4 regions of the Streptomyces sp. NPDC039423 genome follow, and region 3 is predicted to be linked to each of the others. Evidence: riboswitches for the same ligand, from Rfam matches in the RefSeq annotation. Region 3 holds a riboswitch; each other region holds the start of a gene.
The links. Region 3 has a riboswitch for cobalamin ahead of ACZ7LK_RS14485 (ABC transporter substrate-binding protein). Riboswitches for the same ligand answer to the same signal wherever they lie in the genome.
Positions count from the first base shown of each region.

Region 1: it holds a riboswitch for cobalamin, as region 3 does, so the genes downstream of both, ACZ7LK_RS15240 (energy-coupling factor ABC transporter permease) here and ACZ7LK_RS14485 (ABC transporter substrate-binding protein) in region 3, are expected to answer to the same signal.
Region 2: it holds a riboswitch for cobalamin, as region 3 does, so the genes downstream of both, cobN (cobaltochelatase subunit CobN) here and ACZ7LK_RS14485 (ABC transporter substrate-binding protein) in region 3, are expected to answer to the same signal.
Region 4: it holds a riboswitch for cobalamin, as region 3 does, so the genes downstream of both, ACZ7LK_RS08940 (ribonucleoside-diphosphate reductase subunit alpha) here and ACZ7LK_RS14485 (ABC transporter substrate-binding protein) in region 3, are expected to answer to the same signal.

Region 1 is NZ_JBVKAH010000004.1:226,412-233,853, reverse strand. It holds gene ACZ7LK_RS15255 (energy-coupling factor ABC transporter ATP-binding protein) at 105-956, opposite strand; gene cbiQ (cobalt ECF transporter T component CbiQ) at 953-1,702, opposite strand; gene ACZ7LK_RS15245 (energy-coupling factor ABC transporter substrate-binding protein) at 1,709-2,161, opposite strand; gene ACZ7LK_RS15240 (energy-coupling factor ABC transporter permease) at 2,158-2,841, opposite strand; cobalamin riboswitch at 2,872-3,076, opposite strand; gene dhaM (dihydroxyacetone kinase phosphoryl donor subunit DhaM) at 3,144-3,545, opposite strand; gene dhaL (dihydroxyacetone kinase subunit DhaL) at 3,542-4,165, opposite strand; gene dhaK (dihydroxyacetone kinase subunit DhaK) at 4,171-5,157, opposite strand; gene ACZ7LK_RS15220 (mycothiol transferase) at 5,415-5,924, opposite strand; gene ACZ7LK_RS15215 (SpoIIE family protein phosphatase) at 5,940-7,442, opposite strand, start outside.
Region 2 is NZ_JBVKAH010000008.1:115,096-122,537, reverse strand. It holds gene cobN (cobaltochelatase subunit CobN) at 1-2,192, opposite strand, end outside; cobalamin riboswitch at 2,229-2,359, opposite strand; gene ACZ7LK_RS24735 (cobalamin biosynthesis protein CobG) at 2,371-3,561, shown strand; gene ACZ7LK_RS24730 (precorrin-8X methylmutase) at 3,558-4,205, shown strand; gene ACZ7LK_RS24725 (precorrin-2 C(20)-methyltransferase) at 4,202-5,689, shown strand; gene ACZ7LK_RS24720 (TerD family protein) at 5,961-7,442, shown strand, end outside.
Region 3 is NZ_JBVKAH010000004.1:58,529-65,970, reverse strand. It holds gene ACZ7LK_RS14495 (ABC transporter ATP-binding protein) at 1-456, opposite strand, end outside; gene ACZ7LK_RS14490 (FecCD family ABC transporter permease) at 453-1,526, opposite strand; gene ACZ7LK_RS14485 (ABC transporter substrate-binding protein) at 1,550-2,647, opposite strand; cobalamin riboswitch at 2,690-2,850, opposite strand; gene ACZ7LK_RS14480 (GlxA family transcriptional regulator) at 2,853-3,815, opposite strand; gene ACZ7LK_RS14475 (hypothetical protein) at 3,986-4,531, shown strand; gene ACZ7LK_RS14470 (erythromycin esterase family protein) at 4,583-5,785, opposite strand; gene ACZ7LK_RS14465 (TioE family transcriptional regulator) at 5,855-6,601, shown strand; gene ACZ7LK_RS14460 (hypothetical protein) at 6,613-7,302, opposite strand.
Region 4 is NZ_JBVKAH010000002.1:633,878-641,319, reverse strand. It holds gene ACZ7LK_RS08955 (DUF3311 domain-containing protein) at 1-265, shown strand, start outside; gene mctP (monocarboxylate uptake permease MctP) at 262-1,890, shown strand; gene ACZ7LK_RS08945 (GNAT family N-acetyltransferase) at 1,966-2,469, shown strand; cobalamin riboswitch at 2,523-2,645, shown strand; gene ACZ7LK_RS08940 (ribonucleoside-diphosphate reductase subunit alpha) at 2,785-5,142, shown strand; gene ACZ7LK_RS08935 (ribonucleotide-diphosphate reductase subunit beta) at 5,142-6,158, shown strand; gene ACZ7LK_RS08930 (hypothetical protein) at 6,172-6,360, opposite strand; gene ACZ7LK_RS08925 (helix-turn-helix domain-containing protein) at 6,454-7,419, shown strand; partial or broken gene ACZ7LK_RS08920 (D-Ala-D-Ala carboxypeptidase family metallohydrolase) at 7,424-7,442, opposite strand, start outside.

The sequences.
Region 1 (7,442 bases), 170 kb from region 3:
AGACGACCCCGGGGGCCTTGTGCAACAAGTTGCATAAGGATCGGGGCGTGACCTCCGCTACGTACCGCCGCCTACGCGCCGCCCGCGCCGCCGGCCCCCGCCGCCTACGCGCCGCCCGGGACCGCGGCCGCCGCCCAGTCCTCCAGCTCCTCCGGGGTGCGCGGGCCCGGCTCCTGTGCCCCCAGCAGGCCCCGCTCCCGCAGCACCCGCGCCACCGCCATCCCCCACGGGCGGCGCAGCCGGGCCGCGTCCAGCAGGGCCTGGTCGGCCAGCAGCTCCGCCGCCGGACCGGTGCGCAGCCCGTCCGGGGTGAGGACCGCCGCGTCGTCGGCCCAGCGCAGCGCCAGGTCCACGTCGTGCGTCGCCATCACGACCGTGGTCCCGGAGGCGCGCAACCGGTCCAGGACGGCCAGCAGCCGCTCCTGGCCGTGCGGGTCCAGGCCGGCCGTCGGCTCGTCGAGGACCAGCACCCGGGGCCGCATGGCCACCGCGCCCGCGATCGCGGCCCGCTTGCGCTGCCCGTACGACAGCAGGTGCGTCGGCCGGTCCTCCAGCGCCGCGATGTCCAGCGCCTCCAGCGCCTCCCGCACCCGCTCGCGCACCTCCGCCTCCGGCACGCCCAGGTTCAGCGGCCCGAACGACACGTCCTGGCCCACGGACGCCGCGAACAACTGGTCGTCCGGGTCCTGCACCACGAGCTGCACCGTCGTCCGCAGCCGGGTCAGCCCCGCCCTGTCGTACGACACGTCGCGCCCCTCCAGGCGCAACCGGCCGCTCGCGCACCGCAGGCCACCGCTCAGCAGCCGCAGCATCGTCGTCTTGCCGCCCCCGTTGCGGCCCAGCAACGCGATGGAGCGCTTTTCCGGCACGGCGAAGTCGACGCCCTCGAGCACGGCGGGACCGTCCTCGTAGGCGTATCCCGCACCGACGAGTTCCACGACGGCGGGAGCATTCATGGCAGGAACCTCTCGAGTACGAAGGTGGCGACGACGAGCCCGGCGAGCAGCACGCCCGTCGCGGCGAGGAAGCGCCCGGACACCGCCGTGGGCGGCACCAGCACCCGCAGCGTGCCGTCGTAGCCCCGCCCGGCCAGCCCCGTCTGGAGCCGCGCCGCCCGGTCGAAGGCGCGCACGAACGCGGTCGCGCCCAGGCCCGCCAGGGAGCGCCAGGTGGCCGCCCGGCTCGTCAGCCCGAGCCGCGCCGCCTGCGCCTCCCGGATCCGCCGGACCGCGTCCAGCAGCAGGAAGCTGATCCGGTACATCACCAGCGCCACGTCGACGACCGGCGCCGGGACGCCCGCCCGGACCAGCCGGGGCAGCACGTCGGACACCGGGGTGGTGAACGCGAACAGCAGCACGCCCATCGAGGCCGCCGACGTGCGCAGCAGCAGGCGCCCGGCGTGCGCCGGCCCGTCGGGCGCGAGCGTGACGAACCCCTCCGCCCCGCCGACCTGGAACAGCAGGGGCAGCGCGCCCGTCACACAGAAGCCGAGCGGGACGCGCCACGCCCGCCACAGCCGGCGCGGCGGGACCCCGGCCGGGCCGAGCAGCACCACGAGGGTCGCGGAGGCGACCAGCGCGGCCCCCGGCCACGGCGGCAGGCACACGGCCAGCAGCGTCAGGCCGAAGCCCAGCGCGGCCTTCTCGCACGGATGGCGGCGGCGCCAGCGACTGCTGTGCGCCGCCGCGTCGATCGGCAGCACCGGCGGTTACGCCGGCGTCCGCGGCGCGTCGGCCCCGGAGCCACCCGCGCCGACCGCGTCGGCCGGTGCCGCGTCCGGGGTGCCGGGAGTGCCCGGGGTGTCCGGGGTACCCGGGGTGTCCGCCGCCGGGGCGTCCCCGCCGGGGGACCCCGCCCGTGCCCGGGCCTCGCCCTGCCGGCGGCCGCGCCGCAGACCGAAGTAGTAGGCCAGTACACCGGCGCCCAGGGCGGCCTGGAGCGAGAACAGCGCCGACTCGATCTCGCCGGACGGCGGCTCGTACAGCGGGGTGAACCACGGCTCGTAGTCCGGGTGGGACTCGGTGATCGCCGTCTCCGCCTGCCCGTCGGCGCCCGTGAACGGCTCCTCCTTGTGGTCGCCCATGCCCAGGGCCAGCGGCAGGACGGCCAGCGCGACCACGACGAGCAGCAGCAGCGAGTTGATCCTGGCGTTACGGCTCATCGGGCCACGGCCTCCTTGTTCGCGGACACGACGCCGAGCCGTGCCAGATCACCCTTGCTGGACTGCATCAGCAGCCGCATCACCAGCACGGTGAGCAGCCCCTCGCTGACCGCCAGCGGAACCTGAGTGATCGCGAAGATGCCGCCGAACTTGGCCAGCGCGCCGGCCACCCCGCTGCTGGGGTCCGGGAACGCCAGCGCGAGCTGCACGCTGGTGACGCAGTACGTGGACAGGTCGGCGACGAAGGCCCCGAAGAACACGCTCACCATCAGCGGCACCTCGAAACGGCGCAGCAGCCGGTACGTCCCGTAGCCGGCCCACGGACCGACGATCGCCATGGAGAACGCGTTGGCGCCCAGGGTCGTCAGGCCGCCGTGGGCCAGCAACAGCGCCTGGAACAGCAGCGTGATGGTGCCCAGCACCGCCATGATCGGCGGCCGGAACAGGATCGCGCCCAGCCCCGTGCCGGTCGGGTGGGAGCAACTGCCCGTCACGGAGGGCAGTTTCAGGGCGGACAGCACAAACGTGAAGGCGCCGGACGCACCGAGCAGAAGGGTCGATTCCGGATTGGCCTTGACCTCACGGGTCAGGGCCCTGACCCCGTGGACGACGAAGGGGGCGGCCGCGACGCTCCAGGCGGCCGCGTGCACGGGGGGCAGATAGCCCTCGGCGATATGCATATGGAAGGAGACCCTCTCCAGCACCTCGTGGATGGACAACGCGCCCTGGCCGGTCTCCTGGCTGACGGGTCATGCCGCCGCGGCTCCGCCTTCCCGGACGACGCGGTTCCCCGCGACGTTCCAGTGGCTTCCCGAGGTGGTCCCCCGGGAGTGGAGCCGGACTTCCCGATCACAGTGGCGAGGGCCGCACCGGTACCGCACCGGTTTCCCGTACACCAAGGCCCTGCGACAGTAGTGCGTTGACCAGGTACATCACAAGCCGCGCGTCGGCGCACGGCCCGGCTCCACCCGCGGGGCACACCTCATTCCTTGCGGTAGCCGTACGCCTCGGACGCCGCCGCCACCACCGCGTCCAGGTCACCGCCCGCCGACGCGGTGACCACCGCCGCCACGGCCCCCTCCACGAACGGCGCGTCCACCAGCCGGGTGCCCTCGGGCAGCTCGTCCCCCTCCGCGAGCAGGGCCTTCACCGTCAGGACGGCGCTTCCCAGGTCCACCAGGACGGCCACCCCCGCACCGCCGTCGACCGCCGTCGCCGCCCGCGTGATCAGCTCCGCGCTGGTGCCGAGCCCCCCGTCCGGGGTGCCGCCCGCGGCCGCCACCGGCGCGGTGCCGCCGCCGGCCAGGCCCCGCGCCAGCTCGGCCACGGAGGACGCCACCGCCGCGCTGTGCGAGACCAGGACCACACCCACCTGCCCGCTCACCGGCCGCCCCGCTCCGCCCCCGCCTCGGCGAGCGCCGCGAACAGCAGGGCGGAGGACGTCGCCCCCGGGTCCTGGTGCCCCTCGCTGCGCTCACCCAGGTAACTGGCCCTGCCCTTGCGGGCCCGCATCGGCACGGTCCCCAGGGCGCCCCGGTCCGCCGCCTCCGCCGCCGCCGGGAGCGACTCGCCGAGCGACTCGGCCAGTGCCTCGACGGCCGGCTCCAGCGCGTCCAGCATCGTCTTGTCCCCGGCCTTCGCCCCGCCGAGCTGCGCCACCGCCGCCACGCCCACCCGCAGCGCCTCGGCCAGTTGCACCGGCGCCACCTCGGCGGCGTCGCCCAGAGCCTTGCCCGTGCGCCGCAGCAGCGTCCCGTACAACGGCCCCGACGCGCCGCCGACCGTGGAGATGAGCTGCCGCCCGGCGAGGGTGAGCACGGCCCCCGGTGTCCCGGGCCGCTCGTCCTCCAGGGCCGTGACCACCGCGGCGAAACCGCGTCGCAGATTGGCGCCGTGGTCGGCGTCGCCGATCGCCGCGTCCAGCTCGGTGAGCCGGCCGGCCTCCCGGTCCACGGCGGCCGCCGCCCCGGTCAGCCAGCGCCGGAAGAAGTCCGCGTCGAGCACGCCCCTCACCGTCCCCAGCGGAGCGCGGCGGTCCGCACCGGCGCGTCCCACAGTCGCAGCAGTTCCTCGTCGGCCCGGCACAGGGTCACGGAGCACCCGGCCATGTCGAGCGAGGTCACGTAGTTGCCGACGAGCGTACGGGCCACGGGAACGCCCCGCTCGCCCAGCACGCGCTGGACCTCGGCGTTGAACCCGTACAGCTCCAGCAGCGGTGTCGCCCCCATGCCGTTGACCAGCACCAGCACCGGACCGCCGGGCCGCAGGTCCTCCAGGACGGCGTCGACCGCGAAGTCGGCGATCTCGCGGGAGGTCATCATGGGCCGCCGCTCCCGGCCCGGCTCGCCGTGGATGCCGATGCCCAGCTCCAGTTCGCCCGGCGGCAGGTCGAACGTGGGGCTGCCCTTCGCGGGGGTGGTGCAGGCGCTGAGCGCCACCCCGAAACTGCGCGCGCTCGCGTTCACCCGGCGGGCGATCGCCTCCACCCGCTCCAGCGGCGCACCCTCCTCGGCCGCCGCGCCGGCGATCTTCTCCACGAACAGCGTGGCCCCCGTCCCGCGCCGTCCGGCGGTGAACGTGCTGTCGGCGACGGCCACGTCGTCGTCCACGACGACCTTCGCCACCTGGACGCCCTCGTCCTCGGCGAGCTCGGCGGCCATCTCGAAGTTCAGCACGTCACCGGTGTAGTTCTTGACGACGAAGAGCACCCCGCGCCCACTGTCCACGGCCGCCGCCGCCCGTACCACCTGGTCCGGCACGGGGCTGGTGAACACCTCACCGGGGCAGGCGGCCGACAGCATCCCCGGCCCCACGAACCCGGCGTGCAGCGGCTCGTGACCGGACCCGCCCCCGGACACCAGCGCCACCTGCCCGGCGACCGGCGCGTCCCGCCGGACGACGACCCGGTGCTCCACGTCCACGGTGAGCTCCGGATGTGCGGCCGCGATCCCGCGCAACGCGTCGGCGACCACGGTCTCGGGTACGTTGATCAGCATTCTCAATGGTGCCTCCCAGCTTGGTGCGAGCAGGTGGTCCTGGCTGCCGGCCGCCCTCCCGGCACCCCGGTGACGGGCCGTCCGGCCCAGTATCGGGGCGGTGACGGCACGGCGGGGCGCATCGGACCGGATCGCGCCGGACACGGCCCCCGAGGCGTCCCCGCCGCGTCCCCGGGCACGGCCCCGACGCGTCCCCGGGCACGGCCCCCGACGCGTCCCCGTAGGCGTCGCTCCGGCGCCGGAGCGTGCGCGCGGCGTCAACGGCGCTCCAGGCAGCCCCGGAGGAACGCGGCCTGTCCCGCGTGCTGGAGGTCCTCCGCCACGACACTGACCAGGCGCACGCCCAGGGTGACCGGGGGCGACCAGGAGGTGTCCACGACGCGGTCCAGGTCGGCGTCACGGAGGGTCCGGACGAATCCGACGGTCCGTTCGTGGACGGCGTCGTAGTAATCCGGCAGGAGCGCCGGCGTCCGCACCCGTACCGACCCGACCTCCTCGGCGGTGTGCCCGTAGCCCGTCGCCGTCGCCGGGAACGGCAGGCCGAACCGGTCCGCCCATCCCTCCGACAGCCAGAGCTGCTCCTCGCCGGCGACGCCGGCCACGTGATCGTCCTGGATGCGGGTGAGGTGCCAGACGAGCCAGGCGATGGTGTTGGCCCCCGGGTCCAGCCGCGCGTGCAGCAGCTCCGGCGAGAGCCCCCCGACCGCGTCGTGCACGGCCTCCCGCACCCGCCCGAATCCGTCCACCAGCACACCCGCGCCGTTCATCGTGCGCACCGCCTTTCACCATGTGTCGTCGCTCCACTGGTCGAGCAGCTCGTCGCCGGTCGCCGCCGGGTCCGCGGCCGTCGCCTGGAGGGACTGCTCCGTCCAGATGACCTTGCCCTCCGGGGTGTACCGGGTACCCCAGCGCTCGGCGTACCGGGCGACCAGGAACAGGCCGCGGCCGCCCTCGTCGGTGGTCTTCGCACGGCGCAGGTGGGGCGAGGTGCTGCTGCCGTCGAAGACCTCGCAGATCAGGCTGCGGCCGCGGAGCAGCCGCACGCTGATCGGGTCGCCGCCGTAGCGGATGGCATTGGTGATCAGCTCGCTGAGGATCAGTTCGGTGTTGAAGCTGATGTCGCCCAGGCCCCAGTCCGCCAGGCGGCGGGCGCACGCGGCGCGCACCGGTGCCACCGCGGCCGGGTCCCGGGGGACGTCCCACCGGGCGAAGTCCGACGGGTCGAGGCGGTGGGTACGGGCCACCAGCAGCGCGATGTCGTCGCCGGGCTGGGCGGGCAGCATGGCCTCCACGACCGCGGCGCAGGTGTCCTCCGGGGTACGGCCGGTCGCCGCCAGCGCGCCGCGCAGCGCCTCCAGACCGGCGTCCAGGTCGCGGCCCCGCTCCTCGATCAGCCCGTCGGTGTAGAGCACCAGCGTCGACCCCTCGGGGAGGGACGCCTCGGCGGTCTCGAACGGCAGTCCGGCACCCAGGCCCAGCGGCGGTGAGACCGGGACGGGCAGGAAGGACACGTTCCCGTCCGGCAGGACCACCGCGGGCAGCGGATGGCCGGCCGTGGCGGCGGTGACCCGCCCGGACACCGGGTCGTAGATCGCGTACAGGCAGGTGGCGCCGGTGATGCCCTGGCCGTCCCGCTCCTCCTCGACGGCCTCGTTCGCGTCGATGTGGGTGACCAGCTCGTCCAGGTGCCCCAGCAGTTCGTCGGGCGGCTGGTCGAGGGTGGAGAAGTTGTGCACGGCGGTACGCAGCCGGCCCATGGTGGCGGCGGCGTGCAGGCCGTGGCCGACGACGTCGCCGACCACCAGCGCCACCCGGGCGCCGGACAGCGGGATCACGTCGAACCAGTCGCCCCCGACACCGGCCCGGGCGGGCAGGTAGCGGTAGGCCGCCTCCAGGGCGTCCTGGTCGGGCGTGCCGCGGGGCAGGAGGCTGCGCTGGAGGGCCACGGCCATGGCGTGCTCGCGCGTGTAGCGGCGGGCGTTGTCGATCGCGACCGCCGCCCGGGCGGCCAGTTCCTCGGCGAAGGACGTGTCGTCCTCGTCGAAGGGCGCGGAGGTGCCCGCCCGCCAGAAGTTCGCCACTCCCAGGAGCACCCCCCGCGCCCGGATCGGCACCGCGATCAGGGACCGCGGACCCGCGCCCGCGCCATCCGGCCCGGCGCCCGTGTCCGCACCGTCCGCCGGTTCGGAGCCGCCCGGTTCGGAGCCGTCCCGCTCCCGCTCCGGGCCCGGGTCCGGCTCCCGCTCCGGGTCCGGTCCCGCGGCGACGTCCCCGGCGGGGGCCGG
Region 2 (7,442 bases), on a different contig from region 3:
CGGGTGGCGGCGGACTCGTCCAGGCCGAGGGCCTCGCGGAGGCCGGGCAGGGACTGGGTGCCGCCCCAGATCTGGCGGGCGCGGAGGATGGACAGGACCAGGTTGACCCGCTCGGGGCCGGTGGGGGCGCCGCCGAGGACGTGCAGCCCGTCACGGATCTGGGCGTCCTTGACCTCGCACAGCCAGCCGTCGACGTGCAGCAGGAAGTCGTCGAACCCGTCGTCGTCCGGGCGGTCCTCCAGACCGAGGTCGTGGTCGAGCTTGGCGGCCTGGATGAGCGTCCAGATCTGGGCGCGGATGGCCGGCAGCTTGGACGGGTCCATGGAGGAGATCTGCGCGTACTCGTCGAGCAACTGCTCCAGGCGGGTGATGTCGCCGTACGACTCGGCGCGGGCCATCGGCGGCACCAGGTGGTCGACGAGCGTGGCGTGCACGCGGCGCTTGGCCTGGGTGCCCTCGCCCGGGTCGTTGACCAGGAACGGGTAGACCAGCGGGATGTCGCCGAGGGCCGCGTCGGGGCCGCAGGCGGCGGACAGGCCGGCGTTCTTGCCGGGCAGCCACTCCAGGTTGCCGTGCTTGCCGAGGTGGACCATCGCGTCGGCGCCGAAGCCGCCGTCCTCGGCGCGGGCGGCGATCCAGCGGTAGGCGGCCAGGTAGTGGTGCGACGGCGGCAGGTCCGGGTCGTGGTAGATCGCGATCGGGTTCTCGCCGAAGCCGCGCGGCGGCTGGATCAGGATGAGGAGGTTCCCGCGCCGCAGGGCGGCGAGGACGATGTCGCCCTCCGGGTTGCGGGAGCGGTCCAGGAACATCTCGCCGGGCGGCGGGCCCCAGTGCCGCTCGACCTGCTCGCGCAGCTCCGCCGGCAGGGCGGCGTACCAGCGCTTGTAGTCGGCGGCCGGGATGCGGACCGGGTTCTTGGCGAGCTGCTCCTCGGTGAGCCAGTCCTGGTCGTGGCCGCCGGCCTCGATCAGGGCGTAGATCAGCTCGTCGCCGTCGCCGGACGCGAGGCCCGGGACGTCCTCGGCGCCGAAGTCGTAGCCCTCCTCGCGGAGCCGGCGCAGCAGTGCCACGGCGGAGGCGGGGGTGTCGAGGCCGACGGCGTTGCCGATGCGGGAGTGCTTGGTGGGGTACGCGGAGAGGACCAGCGCCAGGCGCTTGTCGGCGTTCGGGATGTGCCGCAGCCGGGCGTGCCGGACGGCGATCCCAGCGACGCGGGCGGCGCGCTCGGCGTCGGCGACGTACGCGGGCAGGCCGTCGGCGTCGATCTCCTTGAACGAGAACGGCACGGTGATGAGGCGGCCGTCGAACTCGGGGACGGCGACCTGGCTGGCGGCGTCGAGCGGGGAGAGGCCCTCGTCGTTCTCCTCCCAGGCGGCCCGCGAGCCGGTCAGGCACAGGGCCTGGAGGATCGGCACGTCCAGGGCGGCGAGGGCGCCGGCGTCCCAGGCCTCCTCGTCGCCGCCCGCCTGGGCCTCGGCGGGCTTGGTGCCGCCGGCGGCGAGGACGGTGGTGACGACCGCGTCGGCCGTGCGCAGGCTCTCCAGCAGCTCCGGCTCGGGGGCGCGCAGCGAGGCCACGTACAGCGGGAGGGCCTGGCCGCCGGCGTCCTCGATGGCGTCGCAGAGGGTGGAGACGAAGGCGGTGTTGCCGCTCATGTGGTGGGCGCGGTAGTAGAGCACGGCGACCACGGGGCCGGTGGTGGCGCGCGCGGTGCGCTCCAGGGGGCCCCAGGTGGGGGCGGCGGCCGGGGGCTCGAAGCCGTGGCCGGTGAGCAGGACGGTGTCGGAGAGGAAGCGGGCGAGCTGCTCCAGGTTGTCCGGACCGCCGTGGGCGAGGTAGGCGTGCGCCTCGGCCGCGATGCCGATCGGGACGGTGGAGGTCTCCATGAGCTGGGCGTCGGGGGCCTGTTCGCCGGTGAGGACGACCAGCGGCGTGCCGGTCGCGCGCAGCGCCTGGAGGCCGTCCTCCCAGGCGCGGATGCCGCCGAGGAGGCGTACGACGACGAGGTCGGCCCCGTCGAGGAGGCCCGGGAGGTCGTCCATCGGGAGCCGGGCGGGGTTGGCGAACCGGTACGCGACGGGGCCGCCGGCCGCGCGGGCGCTGAGCAGGTCGGTGTCGGAGTGCGACAGCAGCAGGATCGTCGTGGCGGGCGCCGGGGCGGGCGCCGTCTCGGGCGTGGTCGCGTGCGTCATGACGTGCGCAGGCCTTCCTCGGGGTGTCCGCGCCCCGGGTGGTCGTAGGACGGCGGGAGTTCCTGACTCGTCCGGTTTCCGGCCGGACTCACAGTGGCGGGACCGCGCCGGATTCTCACCGGGCTTCCTCCCTAGGGCCCTGGGACCCTGTGCCGTCTGCATAGTAGAGGCTGCGCGTATGCTCGCCGCCATGCCGCCCAGCTCACCAAATCCCCAGGACCGGGGTGAAGCGCACATACGGGACCGTGTCCGCGAGCGCGGTGACGCGTGCCCCGGTGCGCTCCGGCTGCACCGGGCCGACGACGGGTCGCTGGCCCGGCTCCGCCTCCCCACCGGCGTTCTGACGCCCCGTCAAGTCCTGGCGCTGGCCGACGCGGCGGACCGCCTGGGCGACGGGCACCTCTCCCTCACCTCGCGCGGCAACGTGGAGTTGAGGGGCCTCGGGGAAGGCTGCGGACTCGGGCTGGCGGACCTGCTGCGGGACGCCGGACTGCTGCCGTCCGAACGGCACGAGCGGGTACGGAACATGGTGGTCTCGCCGCTCGCCGGCGCCGGCGTGCAGGCGTGGGCCTCGCGCCTGGACGAGCTGTTGTGCGCCGAGGACTGGACGCCGGAGCTCTCCGGCCGCTTCCTGTTCGCCGTGGACGACGGGCGGGGCGACGTGGCGGGCCTGGCCGCCGATGTGACGTTGCTCGCAGAGCCCGCCGGGACCGGCCTGGTCCGGGTGGGGCGTACGACCCACCGGGTGTCCTCCGCCGACGCGCCCCGCGCCGCGCTCGCGGCGGCCGGGGCGTTCCTGGCGGCGGCCCGCTCGGCCGGCACCGGCGCCTGGCGGGTGCGGGAGCTGCCGGCTGGGCAGGACGTGGACGTGGACGGACACCTGCGCCGGGCCGGCGTCGCGGCGGAGCCCGTACCGGACGCGGCGTTCCCCACGTGCCCCCCGCCCGCGCCCGGAACGGCCGGCGACGGCATGCTGTCCGTCCTGGCCCGCCTCGGCCGGGTGACCACCGCCCAGTTCCGCGCCCTGCTGCCCGCCGGGGAGGTGCGGGTCACCCCGTGGCGCGGGTTCGTCCTGCCCGGCTTCACCGACCCGGCGGCGGCCCGCGAGCGGCTGCGCGCCCTGGACGGGGCCGGGTTCATCACCCGTACCGACTCCCCCTGGATCGGCGTCACCGCGTGCACCGGGCGCCCCGGCTGCGCCAAGTCCCTCTCCGACGTACGGGCGGACGCCCGGCCCCGCGAGGGCGCCCTGCCCGTCCACTGGTCCGGCTGCGCACGCCGCTGCGGCCACCCCCAGGGCGCGTGGACCGACATGGTGGCGACCGGCGAGGGCGCGTACCAGCCGACCGTACAAGGACCGACGAAATGAGCGAGAGCAGAGTGTTCGACTACGAGAAGGACGGGGCGGAGATCTACCGCCAGTCCTTTGCCACGATCCGTGCCGAGGCGGATCTCGCGGGCCTGCCGGCCGACGTCAGCCAGGTCGCCGTGCGGATGATCCACGCGTGCGGCATGGTCGACCTCGTCCGCGACCTGGCCTACACGCCGGACGTGGTGGCCCGCGCCCGCGAGGCGCTGCGCGCCGGCGCGCCGATCCTGTGCGACGCGCAGATGGTCGCCAGCGGCGTCACGCGCAAGCGGCTGCCCGCCGGCAACGACGTGGTCTGCACGCTCTCGGACCCGTCCGTCCCGGCGCTCGCCGCCGAACTCGGCACCACCCGCAGCGCGGCCGCCATGGAGCTGTGGCGCGACCGGCTCGAAGGGTCCGTCGTCGCGGTGGGCAACGCCCCGACCGCGCTGTTCCGGCTGCTGGAGATGATCGAGGCGGGCGCGCCCCGCCCGGCGGCCGTCATCGGCATACCGGTCGGGTTCATCGGGGCGGCCGAGTCCAAGGACGCGCTGGCCGCCTTCCCGGGCCTGGAGCACCTGGTGGTGCGCGGCCGGCGGGGTGGCAGCGCGATGGCGGCGGCGGCGATCAACGCGATCGCGCACGAGGCGGAGATCCAGGCATGAGCGGCAAGCTGTACGGCGTGGGGCTCGGCCCCGGCGACCCGAATCTGATGACGGTCGCGGCGGTGAAGGCCATCGCGGCCGCCGACGTGATCGCGTACCACTGCGCCCGCCACGGCCGTTCCATCGCCCGTTCCATCGCGGCCGAGCACATCCGCGAGGACCACGTCGAGGAACGCCTGATGTACCCGCTGACCGTCGAGACGACGGACCACCCGGGCGGGTACCGGGGTGCGCTGAACGACTTCTACGAGGAGGCGTCGGCGCGGCTGGCCGCCCACCTGGACGCGGGCCGCACGGTCGCCGTCCTCGCCGAGGGCGACCCGCTGTTCTACGGCTCCTACCAGCACATGCACAAGCGGCTGGCGGACCGGTACGACACCGAGGTCATCCCCGGTGTCACCTCGGTGAGCGCGTCGGCGGCCCGGCTGGGCAAGCCGCTGTGCGAGGCGGAGGAGATCCTGACGATCATCCCCGGCACGCTGCCGGAGGAGGAACTGACGGCCCGCCTGGCGGCCACCGACTCGGCCGTCGTCATGAAGCTGGGCCGGACGTTCCCGACGGTACGGCGCGCCCTGGAGCGGGCGGGCCGGCTGGACGACGCCCACTACGTGGAGCGGGCCACGATGGCCGGCGAACGGACCGGCGCCCTGGCGGACGTCGACCCCGGATCGGTCCCCTACTTCTCCGTGGCGGTGCTCCCGTCGCGCGTCGACTCCGGCCCGGCCGTGCCCGCCTCGGGCGAGGTCGTGGTCGTCGGCACCGGCCCGGCGGGCCCCCTGTGGCTGACGCCCGAGACCCGGGGCGCGCTCGCCTCGGCGACCGACCTGGTGGGCTACACCACCTACCTGGACCGGGTCCCCGTGCGCCCCGGCCAGGAGCGGCACGGCTCGGACAACAAGGTCGAGTCGGAGCGCGCCGAGTTCGCCCTGGACCTGGCCCGCCGCGGGCGCCGGGTGGCGGTGGTGTCGGGCGGCGACCCGGGCGTGTTCGCCATGGCCACGGCCGTCCTGGAGGTCGCCTCCCAGGACCCGTACCTGGACGTCCCGGTCCGCGTCCTGCCCGGCGTGACCGCCGCGAACGCCGCCGCCGCGAAGGCGGGCGCCCCGCTGGGCCACGACTACGCCACCCTCTCCCTGTCGGACCGGCTCAAGCCCTGGGAGGTCATCGCCGAGCGCCTCCGCGCGGCGGCCGCCGCCGACCTGGTGCTCGCCCTCTACAACCCGGGCTCCGCCAGCCGCACCTGGCAGGTCGCCAAGGCCCGCGAACTCCTCCTGGAACTCCGGGCCCCCGACACCCCGGTGGTCGTCGCCCGCGACGTGGGCGGCCCGGAGGAGTCCGTCCGCGTCCTCCCGCTCGCGGACCTGGACCCGGCGGAGGTCGACATGCGGACCCTGCTCCTCATCGGCTCCTCCCAGACCCAGGCGGTCCGCCGCGCCGACGGCACCACGATCGCCTGGACCCCCCGCAGGTACCCGGAGGCGTAACCCCGCCGGGGCCGGCGTCACCGCGACGCCGGCCCCCGCGCCCTTCCCGCCGCCACGGCATGCCGGCGCGGTGCCGCCGCCGGTACCCTCCGCCCCCACCTGCCGCCCTTACCGGGCGTCATGTCACGGCCACCCATTTTTTCGCGGTTCCGCACAGACCCCGGGCCTTGGACGCTAGGGTTCCGGAACGGTACATGTGTGACGCACCACACACTGTTTTCCACCGGCTGCCGGGGTGCGTCCCGAGGCGGCTGTGCATCTGGGGGGCCGCATGCACACGATGGTCAAGGGCGCCAACATCGGTCTGTCGGCGCTCAGTGCGGACACCGGTTCCGTGACGGTGGGGCTGAGTTGGAGCAGCAGCACCGGTGAGGGCGACGCCGACGTGTCCGTGCTCCTGCTGAACGGCACCGGAAAGGTGCGCAGCGACGCCGACTTCTACTTCTACAACAACCCGGTCGCCGACGACGGAAGCGTGCAGCTTCTGGGCAAGACGCCCACCCCCGACGGCAGCGTGGACCGGATCAGCTTCGACCTGGAGGCCGTACCGCCCGACGTCGAGCGGATCATCGTGGCCGCCAGCCGGTACGACGGAGCGCATTTCGGTGAGCTGGACGACCTGTGCCTGTCGCTCGTCGACGGTGCGGGAGAGGGACTGGTCCGCTTCCCCGTCGACGACGCCGGTGTGGTGAGCGCCTTCATCTTCGGGGAGCTGTACCGGCGGGCCGGTGAGTGGAAGTTCCGCGCCGTGGGTCAGGGATACCACTCCGGGCTGGTCGGCCTGGCGACGGACTTCGGTGTCGACATCGAGGACGACACGGAGGAGGACGTCCCCGAAGCCGGGCCGAAGGAGGAGACGGTGAGCGGCCCGGTGCCGCCCGTGGTCCGGGAAGCGGCGCACGTCCCGCCGCCCAGGGCCGGCGAGGCCGCCCCGGCGGGAGCGGCCGCGCCCAGGAAGCCCGCCCGGCCACGCGCCGCGAAGAAGAAGGTGACCCTCCCGAAGACCGTCAAGAAGTCCCTCGCCGAGAACGAGTCCTGGCGGACCGCCCGGCTCTTCCCCGTGACCGCGCTCAAGAGCGACCGGGAGCGCGAGACGCGGGCCACGTCGGTCCTGCTGTCGGTGATGGCCCAGGTGCCGGAGTTCGGCCGGCGCCTCACCGCCGGCTTCGGCGCACCGGCGGGACGAATGGAGACGTTCACCGAGGTGTCGCTGCCGCACGGCGACTCCCCCAGGCGTCCCGACGGCGTCATCCGCGTCGAACGCGCCGGAAAGCTGTGGACCGCCCTCGTCGAGACCAAGACGAACGGCAACCCGCTCAAGTCCGAGCAGGTACAGGCCTACGTCGACATCGCCGCACGACGCGGTTACGAGGCCGTGATCACGCTGTCCAACGATGTCGCCCTCGAGGGCAGTCCGCTGGTCGACATCAAGATCGACGGGCGGCGCAAGCACAAGGTGGCCCTCTGGCACCTGTCCTGGGCCGAAGCCGCCCACCAGGCCCAGATGCTGATCCGGCACGAGGGCGTCGGGAACGCGGCGCACGCCTGGCTGCTCCAGGAACTGCTGCACTACCTCCAGCACGACAACTCGGGATGCCACGGGTTCCAGAACATGGGAGCGGCGTGGGTGCCGGTGCGGAACGGGATCGACAACGAGACCCTGTGCCAGGGCGACGCGCGGGCCACGGAGGTCACCGAGAGCTGGGAGCGGCTGATCCGGCAGGTGTGTCTGCGCCTGGGCGGTGAACTGGGG
Region 3 (7,442 bases):
GATCAGCACGCGCTGCCGCTCGCCGCCGGAGAGCCGGTCGAAGGGGCGGTCCGCGAGCTCCGCCGCGTCGACCGACGCCAGCGACGACGCGACCAGCAGTGCGTCCTCCGCCGTGTCTCCGTCGAACAGCCGCTTGTGGGGGGTGCGGCCCATGGCCACCACCTCGCGCACCGTCAGGTCGAAGTCGGCGCCCGGTTCCTGCATCACCACGGCCATGGTGCGGGCCAGCCGCCGCGCGGACAGGGACCGGACGTCGGTCCCGTCCACACGCACGCTGCCGGTGCCGGGCCGCAGCACCCGGTACACCGCGCGCAACAGGCTGGACTTCCCACTGCCGTTGGGACCCACGAGCCCGATCACCTCACCGGGCCCGGCGCTCAGCGTGACGTCCCGCACCAGCCGGCGGGCGCCGGCGGTCAGCGTGAGGCCCTCCACGGAAAGACGGTCGGTGCTCATGCCACTCCTCGATCGGTGGTCCGCCGGGCGTCCCGGCGCATCAGCCACAGGAAGAACGGTCCACCGCACAGTGCGGTCAGGACGCCGACGGGGATCTCCATGGGCGCGGCGACCGTCCGGGCCGCGACGTCGGCCCAGACGAGGAACACCGCTCCCGCCAGCGCCGCGGTCGGCAGCACCCGCCGGTGGTCGCCCCCGACGAACAGACGCACCACGTGCGGCAGCATCAGCCCCACGAAACCGATCGGTCCGGTCGCCGCGACCAGGACACCGGTGACGAGGGACAACAGGACGAACATCCGGACCCGGAAACGCGGCACGTCCAGCCCCATGGTGGTGGCGGCCTCCTCGCCCGCCAGCAGCAGGTTCAGCGAACGCGCCTGCACCAGCAGCACCCCGATACCCAGCAGCAACGCCGCCGCCGGCAACCACAACGTCGCCCAGCGGACCCCACCGAGCCCCCCGAGCGTCCAGGCGAGGACCTCCCGCGCCTGGTTGCCCCGGTCGGCGGTCAGCAGCAGCAGATCCGTCACCGCGGTGAGGACCGAGGCGACCGCCACGCCCGCCAGCACCAGCCGGACCGATGTGATCCGCCCCCCGGCGCGGGCCGTGGTGTACACGAGCAGCAGGGTCACCAGGGCCCCGGCGAACGCCGACACCGACAGCGACACCGCCCCGAAGAGACCGGCGCCCGACACGATCACGGCCACCGCGCCGAGGGACGCCCCGGAGGACACGCCCAGCAGGTACGGCTCCGCCAGCGGATTGCGCACCAGGGCCTGCATGGCCGTGCCCACCACCGCCAGCCCGGAGCCGGTCACCGCCCCGAGGAGGACGCGGGGTGCCCGTACGTCCAGCACGATCGTCTCGCGCGCACGGGACCACGCCGGCTCCTCGGGTCCGGCCCCCAGGGCGTGCGCCACGATGCCCCACACCTCCCCGGGCGGTACGCGCACCGAACCGATGGCCAGCCCCGCCGTCACCGACAGCAGCAGGAGCACACCGAGCACCACCAGCGAACTCGCGAACGCCCTCCGCCCCCTCGGCGCGCGGGCCGGCGCGCCCGTCACGGCACGGGCCGGCGCGGCGGCCGTCACCGGAAGCGCTCGGGGTGCAGGGCGCGGGCCAGGTCCTCGACGGCGTACGGAGGACGCACACCGACGAGGGTCGCGGTGAGCGGCAGGACCACGAACCGCCGGTTCTTGACGGCGGGCACATCGGCCAGCGCCGGCTGCGAGAGCAGGTACCGCTTCTTCTGCTCCACGCTCCCCGAGCCGCGGTAGTCGTAGATCGCGATCACCTCGGGCCGGCGGGCGACCACCTGCTCCCAGGACACGTCACCGAACACGGCGTCCAGATCCGCGAACACGTTGCGTCCGCCGGCCAGGCGGATGATCTCGCTGCCCAGGCCCTTGCCGCCCGCGGTGAACGCGGACTTGTCCCCGCTGTCGTAGACGAACACCGGCACCGCCGGCGCGCCCTCGACCGCCTCGCCGGTGGCACGGATGCGCCGCTTCAGCCCCGCGATCAGGGCGTCGGCCCGTTCCGGCACTCCGAAGATGGTGCCGATGGTGCGGATCTCGTCGTAGGTGTCGTCCATCGACACCCGGTCCTTGCCGCAGTACTCGCGGTTGAGGTACGTGTCGATGCCGGCGTCGGCGAACGCCTTGCGGGACCGCCCCTCGTTCTCGGCGAACGCGCTGCCGTAGCCGCCGTACACGAAGTCGGGCTCGGCCTCCAGGACGGTCTCGAAGGACGGCTCCTTGTCGGCCAGTCGCGGGACGGCCTCGAAGTCCTTCCGGTACGCGGGCAGGACGGCCGAGTCGGGGAAGGCGGTGCCGGCCATCCGGTCCTTCAGCCCGAGGGCGAGCATCAGTTCGGCGGGGTGCTGGTGGATGGTGACCACCCGGGAGGGTGGTTCGTCGTACGTGGTGCTGACGCCGCAGTTGTCGACCGTGACGGGGAAGCCCCGCACGGAGGTGGCCGTGGTGCGCCGGCCGCCGTCGCCGCCCTGTGCGCCGGCGCCGCACCCGCTCAGCAGGGCGGCGGTCAGGACGGTGGAGAGGGCCACGGCCGCCGCCCGCCACCGCGGGGCGCGGCGGGGCTCCGGGACGCGGGGCCGCGGCACGGGCCGACGGGTGGGCGGCAGGGACGGGAAGGGACAAAAGGGACGGTGCGTGCCGTCGTCCACGTGAAGCCTCCTGAGGAGTCCGCGCTCCTTTGGATCGGGCCCGCGACAGGCCAGTGTCCTGACTCCCGGATCGACGTTCCCCCGGCCTTCCCGCGCGGTGTGCGCAGTGGCCTCCTCGAGGGGTCCACTCCCCGGTCACAGTGGCGGGACCGTGCCGGATTCGCACCGGCTTCCTGTCTCCCGTCGCGGTGATGACCGGACGATCCTACGGGGCGGACGAGCGCGGGTTCCGGGTGGCCCGGTAGCGCGAGGGCGAGATCCCGTACCGGCCGGTGAACGCCTGGCGGAGCGCTTCGGCGGTGCCGAAGCCGCACCGGGCCGCCACGCCCGCCATCGGCAGGGTGGTCGACGCCAGCAGATGGGCGGCGGCCTCGACGCGGGCCAGCCGGACGTACCGCCCTGGTGCCTGCCCGAGGTGGTCCGTGAACAGCCGCGTGAGGTGACGTGGCGTCACCCCGGCGCGGCGGGCCAGTGTCACCGTGCGCAGGTCGCCGTCCGGGTGGGCGGTGACGTACTCGACGAGGGTGCGCACCAGCGCGTTGCGGGGCGGGGGAGCGGCGGTGAACAGGCTCATCTGCGCCTGGTTGCCGGGCCGTTGCAGATACACCACCAGATCGCGGGCGACCTGGCGGGCCAGTTCGGGGCCGTGGTCCTCCTCGATGAAGGCCAGCGTCAGGTCCAGCGCGCTGGTGACGCCCGCCGCGGTGTACACGTTCCCGTCGCGTACGTAGATGGGCGTGGGGTCCACCGTGACCTCGGGGTGCCGGGCGGCGATCCGGGACGCGAACCGCCAGTGGGTGGTGGCGCGCCGGCCGTCCAGCAGCCCGGCCGCGGCCAGGACGCCCGCTCCGGTGCACACCGACGCCACCCGCCGGCTCACCTCCGCCAGCCGGCGGACGTGCCCCACGAGCCGGGGATCGGCGGCCGCCCGCTCGAAACCCGAACCGCCCGACACGATCAGGGTGTCCAGCGGTCCCACGAGCCGTTCGAGCGACTCCTGGCAACTGAGGCTCAGCCCCGAGTCGCAGACGACCGGCCCGCCGCCCGGGCCGGCCACCCGCACCCGGTACGGCGGGTCCGGCGCACCGACCCGGTTGGCCATGGCCAGCCCGGTGGTCACGCACGCGATGTCCAGCAGCTCGGTCGCCTCGTAGCCGACGACCACCATCAGCCGTTCCGTCGCGGGGCGGCGCCCCGTGAGCCGTTCCCCCATGGGCCGACCCTATGCCGGAAGGACCGGTACCCCAAGGCCACGGACATCGGTGCCGCCGCGCGGTGCGATCCGGCCGGAGCGTGCCGGACAGTGGACGGACCGCCCCTTCGCTCCCGGGAGACGCCATGACGATCCGCTCCACGCGGCCCGGCCGTGACCACGGCACGGGCCCCACGCCGGCCGGGCGCGCCGGCCCGGCGCCGATCTCCCGGCGCGCCACGGACACGCCGGGCACGACGGGCGTCCGGCGTGGGGGCGGTGCGTCCGGTGCGCTGCGGGCCCTCGGCCACCGGTGGCCCACCCTCCTGGCGGTCGCCGTGGTGGTGGCCACCTTCGGCGACGGTGTACCGCCCCGGGAAGTGCTGGCGGGCCTCCTCGCCGTCATGGTCCCGTGCTACCTGGTCTTCGGCGTGGTGCGTGGGGAGTTGCGCCGGCCGTCGGGCGTCCTGGCCCTCCAGCTCACCGGCCTGGCCGGCTTCACGGCCGTGAGCGCGGCCGCGCTCGCCGTCGACGGCACCCTCGGTCTGTACGTCGTCGCCGCCGGCTGGCTGGCCCACGGCGTCTGGGACTTCGCGCACCACCGGACCGGCCGGGTCGTCCCCCGCGCCTGGTCGGAATGGTGCTGTGTGGTCGACGTGCTGGGCGCGGTGGCGATCGTCCTGCTGGCCTAGGTCGTGTCCGGCCGATCATGCCGGGCTCACGACGCGTGCGCGGTGCACGTCCTACCTCCGTGCCATGTCCTTCACGAACACGAGCGCGTCCGGGTCGGACACGTGTGCCGGGTCGAGGGGGGCGTAACCGAACCACGGTGACACCCGGGGCGCGGGAGGCGTGTCCCCGAGGGCGGTGGTTAGTTGTGCGGTGTCGACGACGCAACGGTCACCCGGCAGCCCGTACAGCAGTCCCTCGACGGTGTCCGGCGGCGGAGCGTCCACACCCTGGTGCCGGATCGTGCCGAGGGCCGTTGCCACGAAGGCGTACTCCGCGCCGAGCCGCGCGTCGGCCAGGGCGCCGGCGCCCCACCACTCCAGGGGCGCGCCGCCCATCCGCATCGAGCTCTTCCGGCGCTGGAGGTGGGAGTTGTGGGCGTGCACCAGGGTGGGCCCGCGTTCCGCGAGGGCGAGGAGATTGTGGGCCATCATCCGGTCCCGCTGGGCGACCAGCCGGGTCAGACGGCTCGGCGAGGGGTCGGCCATCCAGTGGTGGTAGCCCAGCAGCCCGGTGGCGGTGCGACCGTGCAGACGTGCCCGGTCCCAGTCGTCCCGCGAGGTCGCCGCGATCAGGTGCGGCGTCTGCGCGTCGAGCAGCGCCACCAGGTCGTCGGCGAGGAGGCGCAGTTCCCCGGCCTCGGCCGACCGTCCCACCGACCGGGCCGGGTCCCTCATCGCGGCCGGCTCGGTCCACCGGTCGTCGGGGCCGAGCAGCCGGTCCAGCGTCGGCATGGTGCAGGGCAGCAGGTCCGGCTCCACCCATGCCGCCAGATAGTGGTGCAGCGCGGTGAGCGCGCGGCGGGGGCCGGCGGCGGCGGCGATCTCCAGGGGGCCGTCGAAGCCGGCGAAGCGGACCCGCTCGGACGGGGGCCGGCCCTCGTTGTGGGCCCGCAGGCGGCGTACCAGCTCGCGGTTGCCCGCGTAGGCGCCCCAGCCGTGGCTGAATCCGTGCTCCATGACGTCGTCGAGGGTGCCCGTGCCCCGGGTGAGGTGGTCGTCCACGACCAGCCCCCGCAGACAGTCGGTCTCGATCGCGACGGTCCGGTAGCCCTCCTCCTCGACCAGTTGCAGGAAGAGTTCGTTGCGCACCTCCAGCAGGGTCTCCTCTCCGTGGGTGGGTTCTCCCAAGGCCAGCAGCCGTGGCCGGGCGGGGAGCAGCTTCATGACGGACGCGGCGTCGACGGCATGGACGGCGTTCGTGAGGTCGGTAGCCATGCCTTCAACGGTATCGTTGAACCTTCGGTGGAAACTTTGGCCGTACGAGGGCGGAAAAGCGGGGCGGGCATGGGGGAAAAGTCTCAAACAGAGGGTCGGCTCAGGCCGGTAGACCTGGCACGCCGGCACGGTCTGTCCACCCAGGCGGTGCGCAACTACGAGGAGGCCGGCATCCTTCCGCCCGCCGACCGGACCCCGAACGGCTACCGCACCTACACCGCGCTGCACGCGCGGGCCCTGCGCGCGTTCCTCACCCTGGTGCCCGGCCACGGCCACCGGACGGCGGCGGCCGTCATGCGGGCGGTCAACGAGGGCGCCGACGAGGAGGCGTTGCGCCTGATCGACGAGAGCCACGCGCTGCTGCTGGAGGACCGGCGCACCCTCCAGGCCGTGGAGCAGGCCCTCCGTGACCTGGCGTCCCCCGGGACGCCCGCGCCCCGCCCGGTGGCGCGGGTGCCGGGTGGCACCTTCATCGGCCCGCTGGCCGCCGAGCTCGGCATCCGCCCGGCGACGCTGCGGAAATGGGAGCGGGCGGGGCTGGTGCGCCCGCGCCGCGACCCCGTGACCGGCTACCGCGTCTACGACGAGGCGGACGTACGGGACGCCCGGCTGGCCCACCAGCTCCGGCGGGGCGGTCACCCGCTGGAGCGGATCGCCCCCTTGATCGCCCAGGTGCGGACGGCCGGCGGACTGGAGCCGCTGGAGGCCGCGCTGGGCGAATGGCGCGCCCGGCTGTCCGCCCGTGGGCGCGCCATGCTGGCGGGGGCCGCCGCACTGCACGCGTACCTCGGCGAACACGACATGGGGGAAAGGTGACGCGCGGGGCGTCAGTTGGCGGTGTTCAGATGCAGCCAGGCGCTGAGCGCCGCGTGCAGTTCCACCACGTCCTGGCGGGGAAGGCTCTCGCCGGCCCGGCCCACGTGCAGTCGGACGTGGTCGGCGGTGACGGTGTAGCCGACGGCCAGGCGGGGCGAGGAGCTGACGGCCGAGCCGCCGGCCAGGACGCGCCGCAGGGCCGCCACCCGCAGCGGCAGCCGCGCCGCGGGGCGGGCGATGGCCGGGCGGTCGGGGCGCCGGGGCAGGAACGGCGCGCCGATGGTGGTGTAGAAGTCGTCGATGGCCCGCTCCAGGCCGTCGCGCGACGCGGCGGGCGCGGCGCCGTCGAACGCCCGGAACAGCGCCGGCCAGGGAGGTTCCCGGTCGTGGCGCTTGCCGGGGGCGGGCTGCGACGCCGGTTCCTCCAGATCGAGCCGTACGCACGCGCCGGGGACCAGCTCGTGTACGTACCCCCTGGCCATGTAGCGGGTGCGCAGGCTCCGTAGCTGGCCCATCTGCCGGTGGACGGCGTTCTGGCCGACCGGCCGGTCCGGGCGGGAGGCCCGGCCGACGGCGCCGTACGGGCCGTGGGCCCGGTGCAGCCGCCCCGACTCCGTCACCACCACCGTCGCGTGCCGGGTGCCGTTCCCCAGCCGAAAACCCACCACCGTGAGCATCTCCGCCCCTTCCCGCGTCCGCACGCCACCGACGCTACCGGCAGCGCCCGCTCCGCGTGGCCCGATACGGGGGACCCCGCCCGCGCGGGACCAGAGGAACCGATTCACCACCGGCACCACCCCGCCCGGCGCCTCCCTCGCCAGAAACCCGTGCCCGGACCGGG
Region 4 (7,442 bases), on a different contig from region 3:
ACAACCAGCAATCACCCCGGTGCGGGTGGTGGTGGCGCTCTGTCTGTTCGCGCCCTTCGTGGCGATGCTGTGGGTCGGCTCGTACGCGAAGGTCGAGCCGACCCTCGCCGGGATCCCGTTCTTCTACTGGTACCAGATGGCCTGGGTCGTCATATCGACCGTGCTGACGATGGTCGCGTACCAGCTCTGGCACCGTGACCAGCGGGCCCGCGCGGCGGCGCGCGGGTCCTCGGCCCCCTCCGCCCAGGGGGGTGCGTCGCGGTGAACGACGGCGTGAACGGCGTCGCGCTCGCCGTCTTCATCTTCTTCTTCCTGGCCGTCACGGTCATGGGCTTCATGGCCTCGCGCTGGCGCAAGGCCGAGAACGAGCACAGCCTCGACGAATGGGGCCTGGGCGGCCGCTCGTTCGGCACCTGGATCACCTGGTTCCTGCTGGGCGGCGACCTCTACACGGCGTACACCTTCGTCGCCGTCCCGGCGGCGATCTACGCGGCCGGCGCGGCCGGCTTCTTCGCCGTCCCCTACACGATCCTCGTCTACCCGCTGATCTTCACCTTCCTGCCGCGCCTGTGGTCGGTGTCCCACAAGCACGGGTACGTCACCACCTCCGACTTCGTCCGGGGACGGTTCGGCTCGAAGGGCCTGTCGCTGGCGGTGGCCGTGACCGGCATCCTCGCCACCATGCCGTACATCGCGCTCCAGCTCGTCGGCATCCAGGCGGTGCTCGACGTGATGGGCGTGGGCGGTGGCGAGACCACCCACTGGTTCGTCAAGGACCTGCCGCTGCTCATCGCCTTCGGTGTCCTCGCGGCGTACACCTACTCCTCCGGGCTGCGGGCGCCGGCGATGATCGCCTTCGTCAAGGACACGCTCATCTACATCGTCATCGCGGTGGCGATCATCTACATCCCCATCAAGCTCGGCGGCTTCGACGAGATCTTCAGCAAGGCGGGCGAGGCCTACGCGCAGATCAACCCGGCGACCGACAAGCCGCGCGGCGCGCTGGTGCCCGGGGAGATGGGCCAGTGGGGGTACGCGACGCTCGCGCTCGGCTCGGCGCTGGCGCTGTTCATGTACCCGCACTCCATCACGGCGACGCTGTCCTCGCGCAGCCGTGACGTGATCCGCCGCAACACCACCATCCTGCCGCTGTACTCGCTGATGCTGGGCCTGCTGGCCCTGCTGGGCTTCATGGCGATCGCGGCCGGCGTGAAGGTGCAGAACGGCCAGCTCGCCATCCCGCAGCTGTTCGAGGACATGTTCCCGGACTGGTTCACGGGCGTCGCCTTCGCGGCCATCGGCATCGGCGCGCTGGTCCCGGCGGCCATCATGTCGATCGCCGCCGCCAACCTGTTCACCCGCAACATCTACAAGGACTTCCTGAAGCCGGACGCCACGCCGGAGCAGGAGACCAAGGTGTCCAAGCTGGTGTCGCTGCTGGTCAAGGTGGGCGCGCTGGCCTTCGTGCTCACCATGGACAAGACGGTCGCCATCAACTTCCAGCTCCTCGGCGGCATCTGGATCCTCCAGACCCTGCCGGCGCTGGTGGGCGGCCTGTTCACCCGGTGGTTCCACCGCTGGGCGCTGCTGGCCGGCTGGGCGGTCGGCATGGTCTACGGCACGGCGGCGGCGTACGGCGTCGCCAGCCCGACCCAGAAGCACTTCGGCGGCTCGTCCGCCGAGATCCCGGGCATCGGCGAGATCGGCTACATCGGTCTGACGGCGTTCGTCCTCAACGCCCTGGTCGTGGTGGTCCTGACGTTCGTGCTCCGGGCGACCAACGCGCCGGACGGCGTCGACGAGACGTCCCCCGGGGACTACACGGCCGACGCGGGCGACCCTGGCGTGAAGGTGGAGCTCCCTCCGGCCACGGCGGGCGCCGGGCACTGACCCATCCGCGTACGAGGGCCGTCGTGCCTCCCCCGGTGGGGGCACGGCGGCCCGTTCGTTGTGCACTCTGGCCCCATGGACATCACCATCAGGGCGGTACGGCCGGAAGAACACGAGGCGCTCGCCGACGTCACGGCCCAGGCCTACCTCGGCGACGGGTTGCTGGCCTTCGGGGAGAGCGACGAGTACCTGATCGAGCTGCGGGACGTGGCCGGGCGCGCCGCGCGGGCCGAGGTGCTGGTCGCGGTCGCGGAGGACGAACGGGTGCTCGGGGGCGTGACGTTCGTCCCCCGGGGCGGCGGTCCGTGGGGCGGGCACGCGCGGGACGGGGAGGCGGAGTTCCGGATGCTGGCGGTGGCGCGGGCGGCCCGGCGGCGCGGCGCGGGCGAGGCGCTCGTACGGGCGTGCGTGGAGCGGGCGCGGGAGGTGGAGGGGTGCCGGCGGCTGGTGGTGTCCTCGTGGCAGTCCATGCGGGCGGCGCACCGGATCTGTGAGCGGCTGGGGTTCGACCGGACCCCGGAACGGGACTGGCAGGCCGCTCCGGGCGTCACGCTCCGCACCTACGCCGTGGAACTCTGAGCCCCGGTCGACACAACATGTGGGGGGTGCCTCAATCGGCGCCCCCCACATGTATGCTCGTCCTCGCTGTCGCCGCAGGGGAATCCGGTGCAATTCCGGAACTGTCCCGCAACGGTGTGTTGGTGTGCCTATGGGTACGTACGAGTCCGAAGACCTGCCGACAGCGCGCCCGGACCGTCCGGCCCGGGTGCCCAGACGTCCGGGCCTCGCGGAGTGGGCCGGTGGACGCGGTGCCCTGCGCCCCCGTACCCGGGCGTGCCCGCTCCCCTGCCCGCGCCGCCGGTGGCCCCGAGCCGAGCGAGGGAGAGCCCCCACGTGACCATCGCGCCAGCCGATCCGGTTTCAGCGATCGAGAGCGACGGAAACGACGGACCCGGGACCGTACTGCTGCGGACCCTGACCGACCTCACCGCCGATCTGCCCGACACCGACCCCGGCCGGGTCGCCGCCGCCGCGCTGCGCGGCCGGCACGCCGGGTCCGACGAGGCGGAGCTGCGGGAGCTCGCCACCGAGGCGGCCGCCGGTCTGATCGCCGAGGACCCGGCGTACTCCCGGCTCGCGGCGCGGCTGCTGGCCCGGACCATCGCGGAGGAGGCGGCGGGGCAGGGCGCGGTGGCGTTCTCGGCGTCGGTGGCCGTCGGGCACCGGGAGGGCCTGATCGCGGACCGCACGGCCGCGTTCGTCTCGCTCCACGCGGACCGGATGGACGCGCTGGTCGACCCGGCCGGGGACGACCGGTTCGGCTACTTCGGGCTGCGGACGCTGTACTCGCGCTACCTTCTCCGCCACCCGCTCACCCGCAAGGTGATCGAGACGCCCCAGCACTTCATGCTGCGGGTGGCGGCGGGCCTCGCCGAGGACGACTCGGTGCGCGCCCTGGACGAGGTCGCGGCGCTGTACGGGCTGATGAGCCGGCTGGACTACCTGCCCTCCTCCCCCACGCTGTTCAACTCCGGCACGCGACACCCGCAGATGTCCTCGTGCTACCTGCTGGACTCCCCGCTGGACGAGCTGGACTCCATCTACGACCGCTACCACCAGGTCGCGCGGCTGTCGAAGCACGCGGGCGGCATCGGCCTGTCGTACTCCCGCATCCGGGCGCGCGGTTCGCTGATCCGGGGCACCAACGGGCACTCCAACGGCATCGTGCCGTTCCTGAAGACGCTGGACGCCTCGGTGGCGGCGGTGAACCAGGGCGGGCGGCGCAAGGGCGCGGCGGCGGTGTACCTGGAGACGTGGCACGCCGACATCGAGGAGTTCCTGGAGCTTCGGGACAACACCGGTGAGGACGCCCGGCGCACCCACAACCTGAACCTGGCGCACTGGGTCCCCGACGAGTTCATGCGCCGGGTCGACGCCGACGCCGAGTGGTCGCTGTTCTCGCCGGCCGACGTGCCGGAACTGGTCGACCTGTGGGGCGAGGCGTTCGACGCCGCCTACCGCGCCGCCGAGGCGAAGGGCCTGGCCCGCAAGACCATGCCCGCCCGGGACCTGTACGGCCGGATGATGCGGACCCTGGCGCAGACCGGCAACGGCTGGATGACGTTCAAGGACGCCTCCAACCGCACGGCCAACCAGACGGCGCAGCCGGGCCACACGGTCCACTCCTCGAACCTGTGCACCGAGATCCTGGAGGTCACGGACGACGGGGAGACCGCCGTCTGCAACCTGGGCTCGGTGAACCTCGGCGCGTTCGTCAGCGGCGGCGACCTCGACTGGGAGCGGCTGGACGCGACCGTCCGCACGGCCGTCACGTTCCTGGACCGGGTCGTCGACATCAACTTCTACCCGACCGAGCAGGCCGGGCGCTCCAACGCGAAGTGGCGGCCGGTGGGCCTGGGCGCGATGGGCCTCCAGGACGTGTTCTTCCAGCTCGGGCTGCCGTTCGACTCGCCCGCGGCCAGGGCCCTGTCGACGCGTATCGCCGAGCGGATCATGCTGGCCGCGTACGAGGCGTCCGCCGACCTCGCCGAGCGCAACGGCCCGCTGCCGGCCTGGGAGAAGACCCGTACCGCGCGCGGGGTGCTGCACCCCGACCACTACGACGTCGAGCTGAACTGGCCGGAGCGGTGGGAGGCGCTGCGCGCCCGCATCGCCGAGGTCGGCATGCGCAACTCGCTGCTGCTGGCCATCGCGCCGACGGCGACGATCGCCTCGATCGCGGGCGTGTACGAGTGCATCGAGCCGCAGGTGTCCAACCTGTTCAAGCGCGAGACGCTGTCGGGCGAGTTCCTCCAGGTCAACTCCTACCTGGTGGCCGAGCTGAAGCGGCTCGGCGTGTGGGACGCGAAGACCCGTGAGGCGCTGCGCGAGTCCAGCGGCTCGGTCCAGGGCTTCACCTGGATCCCGGCCGAGGTGCGCGAGCTGTACCGGACGGCGTGGGAGATCCCGCAGCGCGGCCTGATCGACATGGCGGCGGCCCGTACGCCGTTCCTGGACCAGTCGCAGTCGCTGAACCTGTTCCTGGAGACGCCGACCATCGGCAAGCTGTCGTCGATGTACGCGTACGCCTGGAAGCAGGGCCTGAAGACGACGTACTACCTGCGCTCGCGCCCGGCGACCCGGATCGCCCGCGCGGCCCGGGCGTCCGTCCCCGTCCCCGCGCAGGTGACCCCGGAGGACGCGGTCGCCTGCTCCCTTGAGAACCCCGAGTCCTGCGAGGCCTGCCAGTGATGTCCGCTTCCCCCGAGAAGAACCTGCTCGACCCGGGTTTCGAACTGACCCTCCGCCCGATGCGCTACCCGGACTTCTACGAGCGCTACCGGGACGCCATCAAGAACACCTGGACGGTGGAGGAGGTCGACCTCCACTCCGACGTGGCGGACCTCGCCAAGCTGACGCCCGGTGAGCAGCACCTGATCGGCCGGCTGGTCGCGTTCTTCGCGACCGGTGACTCGATCGTGGCGAACAACCTGGTGCTGACGCTGTACAAGCACATCAACTCCCCCGAGGCGCGGCTGTACCTGTCGCGGCAGCTCTTCGAGGAGGCCGTGCACGTCCAGTTCTACCTGACGCTGCTGGACACCTACCTGCCCGATCCGAAGGACCGGGCGGCGGCGTTCGACGCCGTGGAGAACATCCCCTCCATCCGGGAGAAGGCGCAGTTCTGCTTCCGCTGGATGGACTCGGTGGAGAAGATCGAGCGGCTGGAGACGAAGGCCGACCGGCGCCGCTTCCTGCTGAACCTGATCTGCTTCGCCGCCTGCATCGAGGGTCTGTTCTTCTACGGCGCCTTCGCGTACGTGTACTGGTTCCGCTCGCGCGGTCTGCTGCACGGCCTGGCGACCGGCACCAACTGGGTGTTCCGCGACGAGACGATGCACATGAACTTCGCGTTCGAGGTCGTGGACACCGTCCGCAAGGAGGAGCCGGACCTCTTCGACGACGCGCTCCAGCAGCAGGTCACCGACATGCTGCGGGAGGCCGTCGAGGCGGAGCTCCAGTTCGGCCGCGACCTGTGCGGTGACGGCCTGCCGGGCATGAACACCGAGTCGATGCGGCAGTACCTGGAGTGCGTGGCCGACCAGCGCCTGACGCGTCTGGGCTTCGCCCCGGTGTACGGCTCGGAGAACCCGTTCTCCTTCATGGAGCTCCAGGGCGTCCAGGAGCTGACGAACTTCTTCGAGCGCCGCCCGTCCGCCTACCAGGTGGCGGTGGAGGGCTCGGTCGACCTCGACGAGGACTTCTAGGAGGTCTTGTCGATCAGACCGGTCGTGCGCCGAGCGTCGCCGCGGGCCCGGGTGAGGGTCCGCGGCGACGGGTGTCCGCCGGGCGCCGCGGCCCGCGCAACTGGCGGTCGACGGCGCGCTCCCGGGCGTGCCCGACGAGCGAGGGCAGGGCGAGAAGGACGAAGAGGGCGACGGGGACGAAGGCGTTCAGGACCGTTGTCATGTCCTCCACTGTCGTCCTCGCGGCGGGAAAAGATCAGTGGCAGGACTGTCACCGACCATCGAATTACTGCCAGGGCCGTGCCATGCTCGTCGCATGCTGAGGAATGTGGCGGCCGTCCTGCTGGACGGCGTGAACCCCTTCGAACTCGGGGTGGTCTGCGAGGTCTTCGGCCTCGACCGGAGCGACGACGGGCTGCCCGTCCACGACTTCGCCGTGGTGTCCGCCGAGGGCCCCCGGCTGCGCACGCACGCCGGTTTCACGATCGGGACGGAGCACGGTCTCGAACGGCTGGCGGAGGCGGACCTGGTCGCGGTTCCCGCGGGCGGCCGCTATGCGCAGCGCCCCTACCCCGAGCCCCTGCTCGCGGCCCTGCGCGACGCCGTCGACCGCGGGGCGCGGGTGCTGTCCGTCTGCACCGGCGCCTTCGTGCTGGGCGCGGCCGGGCTGCTGGACGGCCGCCGCTGCACGACGCACTGGCGGCAAGCGGCCGAGCTGGCCCGGCGCCACCCGCGGGCGCTGGTGGACCCCGACGTGCTGTACGTCGACGACGGCCCGGTCATCACCTCGGCGGGTACGGCCGCCGGAGTCGACGCCTGTCTGCACCTGGTGCGCCAGGAGTACGGGCACGAGGTGGCCAACACCATCGCCCGCCGCATGGTGGTGCCCCCGCACCGGGCCGGCGGCCAGGCCCAGTACGTCGACCGGCCCCTGCCGCGCACCCGCTGCGACACGGTCGGGGACGTCCTGGACTGGATGGAGCGGCACCTGGACCGGGAGATCACCGTGGAGCAGCTGGCGGCGCGGGCCCACATGTCCCCGCGCACGTTCGCCCGCCGGTTCCAGCAGGAGACCGGGACGACGCCCTACCGCTGGCTCCTACGCCAGCGGGTGCTGCTGGCACAGGAGTTGCTGGAGGCCACGGACGACACGGTGGACGCGATCGCGGGCCGGTCGGGGTTCGGGAACGCGGCCGCGCTGCGGCACCACTTCCTGCGCACCCTGGGGACGACCCCGAACACGTACCGCCGCACCTTCCGCGGGCCGGCGCGGGTGGCCTGAGCCGTCAGACGCCGCAGGCGGAG